Regions from separate parts of the Hathewaya limosa genome, predicted to be linked through region 2. Evidence: a T-box and tRNA genes for the amino acid it is inferred to sense, from the RefSeq annotation. Region 2 holds a T-box; the other holds one or more tRNA genes.
The links. A T-box is a leader RNA that pairs with one kind of tRNA and senses whether it is charged. The one in region 2 lies ahead of proS (proline--tRNA ligase), so its partner is inferred to be a tRNA-Pro.
Positions count from the first base shown of each region.

Region 1: it encodes a tRNA-Pro, which carries the amino acid that the T-box ahead of proS (proline--tRNA ligase) is inferred to sense. The anticodon was not compared.

Region 1 is NZ_JAUSWN010000002.1:37,259-43,125, reverse strand. It holds gene QOZ93_RS01585 (outer membrane protein assembly factor BamD) at 1-342, shown strand, start outside; gene mnmL (tRNA modification radical SAM protein MnmL/YtqA) at 480-1,409, shown strand; gene QOZ93_RS01575 (2-phosphosulfolactate phosphatase family protein) at 1,439-2,146, shown strand; gene QOZ93_RS01570 (hypothetical protein) at 2,220-2,642, opposite strand; gene QOZ93_RS01565 (HAD family hydrolase) at 2,756-3,409, opposite strand; gene QOZ93_RS01560 (phosphatase PAP2 family protein) at 3,438-3,962, opposite strand; tRNA gene QOZ93_RS01555 (tRNA-Pro) at 4,219-4,294, opposite strand; gene QOZ93_RS01550 (hypothetical protein) at 4,399-4,707, opposite strand; gene murC (UDP-N-acetylmuramate--L-alanine ligase) at 4,842-5,867, opposite strand, start outside.
Region 2 is NZ_JAUSWN010000020.1:32,972-38,838, reverse strand. It holds gene QOZ93_RS11120 (S8 family serine peptidase) at 1-3,330, shown strand, start outside; T-box leader at 3,413-3,651, shown strand; gene proS (proline--tRNA ligase) at 3,699-5,132, shown strand; gene QOZ93_RS11110 (hypothetical protein) at 5,214-5,867, shown strand, end outside.

The DNA of each region.
Region 1 (5,867 bases), on a different contig from region 2:
GAAATTCCAATAGGAAAAGAAATTATATCTTTAGATGTACTTAAGGATAAAAATATAGATTTTCTAGTATTTTCACAAGATGATGAATTTGTATTATGTCAATATAGTGATAGTAATAATGGAAAATTTATACGAGTATATAATACGGGAGAAGGCTCTTTAATACCAGTTAATCTAGAAAGTATTTTTCCAGTAGATAAGGTTAATATATTATTTAATGGTTTTGATAAGGAAACTCTAAATTTTCAAGTTGTTAAAAGAAATGAAAAAGATAATGTAGATGGAAATATTATAGGAAACTGGAGTTTAGATTTGAAGGAATTTAAATTAACCAAAATTTAGATAATATAAAGGTTTCAAAACAAATTTTGTTTTGAAACCTTTAATTTATATAAATAAATGTTTTGAAGTTATTTATAAAGAGGGATAAAATATAATCATACTAATAAATATACAAAAGATTTGAAAGGAAGTATGTAATGCAAAAAAAATGGGGCGATAAGAGATATCGTAGTTTAAATTATTTTTTAAGAGAAAAATTCGGAGAAAAAGTTTTTAAGATCTCACTTGATGCAGGCTTTTCTTGTCCTAATAGAGATGGGACTATAGGAAAAGGAGGATGTGTATTTTGTAGTGCAAGAGGATCTGGGGATTTTGCAGGAAACAGAAATTTTTCCATTAGTACTCAATTTAAAGATATAAAAGCAATGATGAATAAAAAATGGAAAAGCGGGAAATACATAGCTTATTTTCAAGCATATACAAATACTTATGCACCCATAGAAGTGTTAGATAAAAGATATAATGAAGCTATACAAAATGAAGGAGTTGTGGCATTAGCTATAGCAACTAGACCAGATTGTCTTGAGGATAATGTAGTGGAGCTTTTAGATAAATATAATAAAAAACTTTATACATGGGTTGAATTAGGACTTCAAACTTCTAATGAAAATACGGCAAAAATTATTAATAGGGGATATGAACTTAAAGTTTTTGAAGATGCTGTTAGAAAACTAAGAGAAAAAAATATTGATGTAGTAGTGCATGTTATTTTGGGACTTCCAGGTGAAACAGCTGAAGATATGCTTAATACTATAAAGTATTTATCCAAAATGGATATTCAAGGGATTAAACTTCATTTACTTCATCTTATGGAGAATACCCAACTAGTAAAGTTATATGAGCAAGGAAAGCTTAAGTTTATGGAACAGGATGAGTATATAGATATAATATGTAAATCTGTAGCGTTGTTACCTCAATCTATAGTTATACATAGATTAACCGGAGATGCACCAAGAAAATCATTAATAGGACCTATGTGGAGCTTAAAAAAGTGGGAAATATTAAATGCTATAGATAGAAGGTTTATAGAAGAAGATATTTACCAAGGCAAGGATTTTAAAGACTAATAATATATATAATTAGGGGATGAATCGTAATGAATATTGATTTAATGATTTCGGCTGATCATATTAATGCAGATAAATTAGAGGGAAAGACAGTAATAGTAATTGATGTATTAAGAGCTACATCTGTTATAGTTACGGCTATTAAGAATGGATGTAAAGAGGTTATACCCGTTTTATCTACAGAGGAAGCTTTTGATTTATGTAAAAAGGATAGAGCATTATACATTTTAGGCGGAGAAAGAAATGCATTAAAAATAGAGGGATTTAATTGTTCTAATTCTCCATTGGACTATACAGAAGAGGTTATAAAGAATAAGACATTTATAATAACCACTAGTAATGGAACAAGAGCAATTAAAGGTAGCAAGAGAGCAAGAAATATTTTAATAGGGGCAATGATTAATGCAGAAGCCGTGGCTAAAAAAGTCTGTGCTATAAATAATGATTTGGTTATTGTTAATTCAGGAACAAATGGTGAATTTTCAATGGATGATTTTATCTGTGGGGGATATATAATATCTAAAATAAAAGAAATTAATAAAAAGATTAACTTAACTGATATAGCAAAAACATCTTATATGGTCTATGAAAATCATAAGGATATAATAAGTTTCATAAAAGATGCTACACACTATAATAGGTTAACAAGATTAAATCTTGAAGATGATTTAGAATATTGTATACAAAAAGATATTATTGATATAGTTCCCGAATATAAGGATGGAAAAATTAAATAATATTAATTAGTATGGTAAAAGGCCAACATTTGTTTGTTGGCTTTTGTTTAACAAAAGTTTAGAGTAACAATTTCTAAGTATTTAAATTTAGTTTATTTATACACTCTTCTAAAATCCAACCTCTAGAATTTATATTATTGGATTCTATTTTTAATGATATTTCATACCAAGTCAAATCTTGAACTTCTGCTATGGCTAATAAATTAATCTCAATACCTTGTTCTAAAATATTTATAATAGGTGAATTTTCTAAAGGACATAAATATATATAACATTTTTGATTTATAATTGCATGTGAAAATTCTGGATTAGAAAAGTTAATTGTAAGGTTAGAAAAATTATCTGTGTTTTCCAATAGAGTAGATTTAAGTTTTAAGTTTTGTGAATTGCTAAGGGTAAGCTGATTTTTTAAATTATAAATGGCATTTTCATATGTATAGTACATATAAATCAAAGCACATATGAGAATTATAATCAACAAAATGGTAAAAATCATAAAAATACCTCCATTAAAATTAGTATAGGATGTCTATTTTTTAATAAACATCCTATTTTTTATGTCTATATAATTATATTAATGAAAGTTTAAATTAATTACATGGTTAAAGATTAAATCATGTGAAGTAATTCATCGTAATTATGAATATATTTGCTAGCTATAGTTGTGATCTCTTTTTCCTCATTTTTAGAAAACTCATCATAAACAGCAATAACTTTCATACCAGCAGAATGGGCGCCTTTAACAGCTAAAAGAATATCTTCAAAGACTATACAATTTTTTGGATTTACACCTAATCTATTTGCAGCAAGAAGATAGACATCAGGAAAATTCTTGCCACGAGGCACTTCATCAGTAGTAGTTATACAATCAAAGTAGTTAGCTATATCATTTAATTTTAAACTAGCATTTGCTAAGTCTCTTCGGTTGCTAGTTGCCAGGGCAATTTTTATATTGTTATTTTTTAAGAACTGTAAAAACTTTTTTGCACCAGGTTTCAAAGATATATTAGTTGAATATTCTTGTAAAGCCATCTGTATCCAATGAGATTCTATTTCTTCTGGCGTGTATGGCAGGTTAAATCTAGTTTTGAAGTATTTAGCACAATCCTTAAAACATAGGTGGTTCAGGTTTTCTTTAAGATCTTCAGGTACTTGTAAATTATGCTTTTTTAAGTACTCTACATCAATTTTACTCCATAACCACATAGAATCTATAAGAGTTCCATCTAAATCAAAAATTGCTCCTTTAATATCTTTAAACATAAGGAATTCCTCCTAAAATAATTTTGAATTACATAATAAAATAAATACATATAGAACAAATACTTCCAATGAGCATTCCTATAAATACATCCGTTGGATAATGAACACCAGTATACATTCTAGATATGCCAACAAGCATTGCAAGTGGTATAAGTAATATATCGATGAAAGATAAGGAAAGACTTAACATTACAGCTATAGAAAAAGCCATGGCTGTATGACCAGAAGGAAAAGAGTAAGGATCTATATGAATTTTTCGAATATGTAAATTTTTAAGTTTTAAAAAAGGTCGTTTTCTGTTTACTAGTTTTTTTATAAGAAAAACTAAGATACTAGACAATACTAAAGATAAAGAGCATTTACGGCCCAGACTTCTCAAGCTTTTTAGGGGTATGGTTGAAAGGGTTAAACAAAATAAATAAGTAAAAGGAATAGAACCTAAATAAGTTATTTTTGGCAGTATAGAGTCCAAAAATTTAGATTTTATATTATGATTAAAAAACTTTAAAATTTTTTCATCAGTTGTCTTTAAATGATGTAAAACTGAATTCAAAGTTCTCCCTCCTTAACTTGAGAAATATTAATTAATTTTAGATTATTATATAATAGGTATAGATATTTTTCAAAAGATATAATTGTGGATAAAAGAGTATATTAAGTTTCATATAAGAGAAGAAATGTGAATAAAGTTAGAAAAATGTGGATTTATTAAAAAAGTATTTTATAGATGTGGATAATTAATAAAAAAATATATAGATATAATATAAATATAATATAAATAAAAAAAGAACCACAAAATGTGATTCTTTTGGTCGGGGTGACAGGGATTGAACCTGCGACCTCATGGTCCCAAACCACGCGCGCTCCCATCTGCGCTACACCCCGAAATACAAATAATATTATACAAGACAGCTTGGATACTGTCAAGAAAGTTTATTAATTTAAATAAAAAATATAGCAGTTAGTTTTAACTGCTATATTTTTTATAATTAATTTTTTTTATCATCAAATCCCTTTGTTGGTACTGTTGATACTATAAATCCTACAAGTAATGATAAAATTGCAGGAGTAATAATATTTATATACATTAAATATCTAGTTTTATATAAAATAAAAGTAGTAACACTAGTTATTACAAGTGATATTATAAATAATAATATAACGAATTTTGCAAAGGAGCTCATGAATTTCTCATAGATTTTATGACGTTTAGGACCACTAATAATGCTTCTGAATATGTAATAAGAGATTAGAATTAGGCCTAAGTTTACTAATGCAGATATTAAAAAATTTTTCAATTAGTCTCACATCCTTTAAGTAAAATAAAGTTAATTTACTTATAGTTTTGTACAATATTTTAAAAATTATCCTATAAAAAAACTTACAGTTATAAAATTAATAAAAATTTTATAACCATAAGTTTTTAGTCAGACTACTTTAAAAAATCTTCTCCTATTTTGAATACATCTCCAGCACCTACAGTTATTATTACATCTCCATCTGTACAGTGTTTTTTTAGATAATCAGTTATTTCATTAAAGTCTTTTATATAAGTACAATTTACACCAGCTTTTTTAATTCCTTCTGCTAATTGTTCAGAACTTACAAGTCCAGTATCTTTTTCTCTAGCAGCATAGATATCTGTAATAATTAAATTTTCTACTCCAGAGAAACAATTACAGAATTCATTAAATAATGTATAGGTTCTTGTATAAGTATGTGGTTGAAAGATATAATATAAGTTTTTGTGAGGATATTTGTCTGCAGTTTTTATAGTAGATTTAATTTCTGTTGGGTGATGGGCATAATCATCTATAACAGATATACCATCTTTAATACCTTTAACTTCAAATCTTCTATGAGTTCCTCTAAAATCAAACAAACCATTTATTATAGCATCTTTAGGAATTTTTAAGCTTAAAGAAGCACATATAGTAGCTAGTGAATTTAGTATATTATGTTGTCCAGGTACACTAAGATTTACTTGGAATAATTTTTCTTCACCATCATAGACATTAAAGGTAGAAGTTGCGTTATCGTTGAAGACAATGTCTTTAGCCCTTATTCTTCCATTATTAATACCAAAAGTTATTACATTACATTTAGCAGTATCTATAATTTCCATAAGATTTTTATCTTCTGCATTTGCTATAAGATATCCATCCGTTGGTATTAAATTTATAAATTTTGCGAAAGCTTGTTTAATATGATTTAAATCCTTATAGTAGTCTAAATGATCTGCGTCTACATTTAATATTATTCCTACATAAGGGTGAAATTTAAGAAAAGATTCTTTGTATTCACAAGCTTCAGTTATAAAATAATCACTTTTACCTACACGAATATTACCGTTTATAACATCTAGTTCTCCACCGACTAAAATTGTTGGATCTAGGTTTCCACTTAATGCTATATGGGACATCATAGATGTAGTTGTAGTTTTGCCATGAGTACCAGC
Region 2 (5,867 bases):
AGTATTCCTTTTACTATATCAGAAATAAGTCCTAACAATGTATTTGAGAATAAAGAACAATTTAGTTTGGTGGATTGTGGTTATGGAAGAAAAGTTGGAGATGATGAAAAGGACAAAAAAATTGATGATTTTAAAGGGAAAGACCTAAAGGGAAAAATAGCACTTATTAAAAGAGGAGAAATAGATTTTATAACTAAAAAGAAGAATGCTCAAAGTTTGGGGGCAGTAGGAGTAATTGTATACAATAATATAGATAAAAATGAAGAAATGCATATGATGGAGGATGAATCAATAAAGATACCTTGTATTTTTATTAATAAGGATTCAGGGGAAAAAATTCTTAGAAATATAAAAAATAATTTAGTTATTAGTTTCAAAAGAGATACCATAACAGTTAATAATCCAGAAAAAGGGCAAATGTCTAATTTTACATCATGGGGACCTACTCCGGATTTACAATTTAAACCAGAAATAAGTGCGCCAGGAGGAAAAATATATTCTACTATTAATAATAATAGATATGATGTAAAGAGTGGAACATCTATGGCTACACCTTATGTTGCAGGTTCAGTAGCATTAATAAAACAAGCAATAAAAGATAAAAAATTAAATCTAAAAGGTGTAGAAATTTCAAGATTTATGAAAAATAATATGATAAATACAGCTAAAATATTAAATCAAGGAAAATTACCTTATTCACCAAGAATTCAAGGTGGTGGATTAATTCAAATAGATGATTTTATTAATAATGATGTCTTAATAACAGGTGAAGATGGAAAATCAGCTATAACATTAAATCAAATAGAAAATAATAAAGAATTCAAGTTGATATTAAAAAATTACAGCAATGAAGATAAAACTTATTCTTTAGAAAATGTTGAAGTTTACACAGAAGAGAAAGATAAAGCCGAGGAAAAAGTTATAAGTGGTGCTAAAGTAAATTTTTCACAAGATAAAGTCACTATAAAAGCAAATAGTAAAAAATCAATAAAAGTTAAATTAAATGTTCCTAATAACTTTGATAAAAATAAATTTGTGGAAGGATTTATAAAATTTAAATCAGAGAATAAAAATTTACCATCTTTAAGTGTGCCTTTTATAAGTTTTTATGGACAATGGGGAGAATTACAAAATATAGATCAACCTCTTTGGAAAAATCCAAAGGCAGTTGGCTCTGTTATAGCTAGTAATATTCCAAATTCTAAGGAACCAATTGTGGATTTAGGAATAGATAGAGTTAAAAGTATAAATGGTATGCAAGTTATAAATCCAGATGATATAGCATTTTCACCAGATGGTGATGGTGTATATGATTATGCGTTTCCAAGATTATGTCTACTTAGAAATTTAAATGAGATTAAAGTTGACATTTTAAATAAAGATAAAAAAGTTATAAAAACAAGTGGATTAAAACAATTTTTAAAGAAAAATAAAGATTTAAATTTTCAAAAAGGACGTAAATTATTAAGTTCTTTAAAATGGGATGGAAAAATGTATGACAGAAAATCAGGAAAAAGTGTAAAAGTAAAAGATGGTCAATATTATATGAAAATTACTAGCAATGCTGTAAGTAAAACATCTAAACCTCAAAGCTTTGAAATGCCTTTAAAGGTAGATACACAGGCACCTAAAGTAGAGATTTTATCAAGTAACAGATCATATTCAAATGAAAAATATGTATTAAAATGGAAAGCAAATGACGGTGGCGTAGGATTAAGAAAAGATAAAAATGGTATTGCTAATGGAGAACCATTTGTTTTTATAGATGGAGAGATGGTAAAAGATTTAAAAGTAAAAAGTGAGGGAAATAGTATATTTAGTACGGAGATAAAATTATCAAATGGAAATAAAACAATTTCATTAGTAGTTAATGATAATATTTTAAATTCAGAAGTAAAACAAAAAGATGTATTAGTTGATTCTAATATAAAAAATATTAATGATATAGGCTTAAGTTTACATGAAGGCTCTGTAATTACTAATAAAGGAATGATAGATGGTAAATACAATTTAACAGGTAAAATTTCTTCAAGAGTTAGAAGGGTCACAGCAAATGGAATAGATGCAGAAATTAGTAATGTAAAGAATAATTTTAATGTTAAAATGCCAGTTAAGGAAGGAAAAAATATAGTTAATATAAAGGCTTATGATGAAAATAATAATCTCTTAAAAGAAATGAAATTTAATGTTACCGCATATATAACAGAACCAGAGTTAATAGTTACAACTAAATTACCAATGGAAGGTAGTAAAGAAGAAAATGTTTTAGGATTGATTAATACAAAAGAAAATAAAATTAATATAAAAGGAAAAATTAACCCTGAAGAAAAAATAATTAAAGCAACTGTAAATAAAAAAGAGGTGAAAATCAATAAAGAGGGTATTTTTGAAACTGAAACAAATTTAAAACAAGGAGTAAATTATGTTGAAGTTGAAGTAGAAAATTTTAGAGGAACAATTAACAAAAAAATTATAAAGATATTATCTGATACTAAAGTTGAAGATCTTGATTTTGAAATTCAATATTTTGATGAAACAAATAAAGAATATAAAAAATTATATCCGAATACTACTTTTAATGAGGAGTATAAAAACTTAAAAATCAAAGTTGTAACAAATCAAGAAATCAACAAAGTTATGCTTAATAATCAAAATATGAAAAAAGAAAACATTATGGAATATAGAAAGAATATTAGATTGGGACAAGGATTAAATAAGGTATGTATATATGTGCAAAATTCTAAGGGAAAGGTAATGGCTAATTATGCTATAAATATATATTATGATAATGAAAAGCCAGTTATATATTTAAAAACACCTAAAGTGATAGAAAATAAAATTTATACAAATCAACATACAATAACTTTAGAAGGAAATGTAGCAGATAATACATTGGGCTATGAATTTTATATAAATGATAATCAAGTTTTAAATGTAGAGCAAAATGGAGAGTTTGGAATAGAGAAAACTAGAAGAAGTTTTGTTAAAAAAATAAATGTAGAAAATGGAGACAAAATAAAACTAAGTGTTATAGATAGATGTGGAAATGAAGATGTAAAGATATATGATGTCATAGTTGATAAAGTAGCTCCAGAAATAATAGTAAATGGTGTGCAAAATAAAAAGATATATAAAAATGGAGTTAATATAAAACCTATTATTACAACAAATAAAAAAGACGTTAAGATAGAAACATATATAGATGGAGTTAGTAGGATATACAAGGGAGAAACAATATATACTGTTGGAAAACACAGTTTAGTGATTAGAGCTAAAGATCTATCAGGAAATGAAAAAATAAAAATAATTACTTTTGAAATTAGAGGTTAAAATTTACAAGTATGTATATACTAAAGTTAGTTGACAAATAACTTTTATGTTGTATAATAAAAAATTATAAGAGAATCAAATAATAAAAACTATGAAGAGGAATAGTAGAAATAAAAACTTTTTTCAGAGAGAGAATTGATTGCTGAGAGATTCTTAAAAAGTATATTTTGAACCAGCCTTGGAGTTCTGTACCGAAATAATAGTAGGCTACAGCGGAACAATCCGTTAACGAGTTGAGAGAATATATTTTATTTACGAAGACTATTTATAAAATATATTAATTAGGGTGGCATCGCCGAATATTATACCTCGGTCCCTTTATGGGACTGGGGTTTTTTTATATAAAAAAATAAATGGAGGTAGTGAAAATGGCAAAAGAAAAGTTAGTTAAAGATATTACGTCAAGAGATGTTGATTTTGCACAGTGGTATACAGATATCGTTAAAAAAGCTGAATTAGTTGATTATGCAAGTGTTAAAGGATGTATGATTATTCGTCCTTATGGTTATGGAATTTGGGAACTTATTCAAAAAGATTTAGATACAAGATTTAAGGCTACAGGACATGAAAATGTTTATATGCCAATGTTTATACCAGAAAGTTTACTTCAAAAGGAAAAAGATCATATAGAAGGATTTGCTCCAGAAGTTGCTTGGGTAACTCAAGGTGGAAATGAAGAATTAGCAGAGAGATTATGTGTTCGTCCAACATCTGAAACGTTATTCTGTGAGCACTATGCTAAAATAGTTCAATCACATAAAGATCTTCCAAAGCTATATAATCAATGGTGTTCAGTAGTAAGATGGGAAAAAACAACACGTCCATTCCTAAGAACAACTGAATTTTTATGGCAAGAAGGACACACAGTTCATGCAACATTAGAAGAATCAAGAAAAGAAACTATAGATATGTTAAACCTTTATGCCGATTTTTGTAAGGATGTACTTGCAATGCCAGTTATTAAAGGTCAAAAAACTGAGAAAGAAAAGTTTGCTGGGGCAGAGGCAACTTATTCAATTGAAAGTTTAATGCATGATGGTAAAGCACTTCAAGCTGGTACATCTCATAACTTTAGTGATAATTTTGCAAAGGCATTCAATATTAGATATTCTGATAAAGAAGGAAAACTTCAATATGTTCATGAAACATCATGGGGTGTTACAACAAGATTAATAGGAGCTATTATAATGGTTCATGGAGATGATGATGGGCTTGTATTGCCTCCAAGAGTAGCACCAATTCAAGTTATGATTGTGCCAATAGCTCAACATAAAGAGGGTGTATTAGATAAAGCTAATGAATTAAAAGAGAGAATATCTAAAGTAGCTAGAGTTAGACTTGATGATAGTGATAAGATGCCAGGATGGAAATTTAGTGAATGTGAAATGAAGGGTATTCCAGTTCGTGTAGAAGTTGGACCAAAGGATATAGAAAATAATCAAGTTGTCTTAGTTAGAAGGGATACAAGAGAAAAAGTAGTTGTATCTATGGATGAATTAGAAACTAAAGTACAAGAATTATTAGATGATATTCATAATAATATGTATGAAAGAGCAAAAGCTCATAGAGATGAAAATACTCGTGTAGCACATACATTAGAAGAAATGGTTGATATAGCAGATAATCATCCAGGATTTATAAAAGCTATGTGGTGTGAAGATAGAGCTTGTGAAGAAAAAATAAAAGAAGAAACAGGTATAACTTCAAGATGTATGCCATTCGAACAAGAAAATCTTGGTGATACATGTGTATGTTGTGGAAAGAAAGCAACTAAGATGGTTTACTGGGGAAGAGCATACTAAAATAAATATTAATGTAAAAATAGAAAGAAGTTTTTCTTATCTTCTTTCTATTTTTATATAAATTTTAAACGAGGTAATAGTATGGGCGTTAAAAGTGATAAAAGAAGTTTAGAATGGTTATGGCTTACATCAATAGCAAACTTTATTATCAATTTAAGCTTATTTTTAGATGTTTTATTAGGAGATCATCTATGTAATTTTTTTAAAGCACGAGGATTTGAAATTTTAAGAATATGTAATTGGATTAATATTATAAGTATACATTTAATTTTTCTTTCACTTTTCTTTACAAGAGATCTAATAAGAGCTTATAGAGGGGTAATAAATAATAAAAAGTTTATAAAACCTTTAATTAGCATAAGCATAATATTTTTAGGCTATATATGTTTTTGGTATTTTGGTAAAGATGATATATTAAAAAATACATGTTTAAATTTTCTTTTAAGTTTTATCCCATTTTCTTTTATACTAAGTGCTAAAAAAATTAGTGAAATAGATAATAGAAAAGTTAATTGGGATAAAGAGATAGGAATAAAACATAATGAAATAAGTGCAACTACCTCTTTTTTATGGCGATTTAAAATATCTTTTAAAAATAGATCTAATAGAATTAATAGGAATGATATTTTAAATAAGTCACTTAATTGGATATTAACAAGAGGAATAATTCTTATAATATTATCTAATCAACTATCTATTTTTTTTCAAGAAGATATGGACTTGACTTTTAAAACT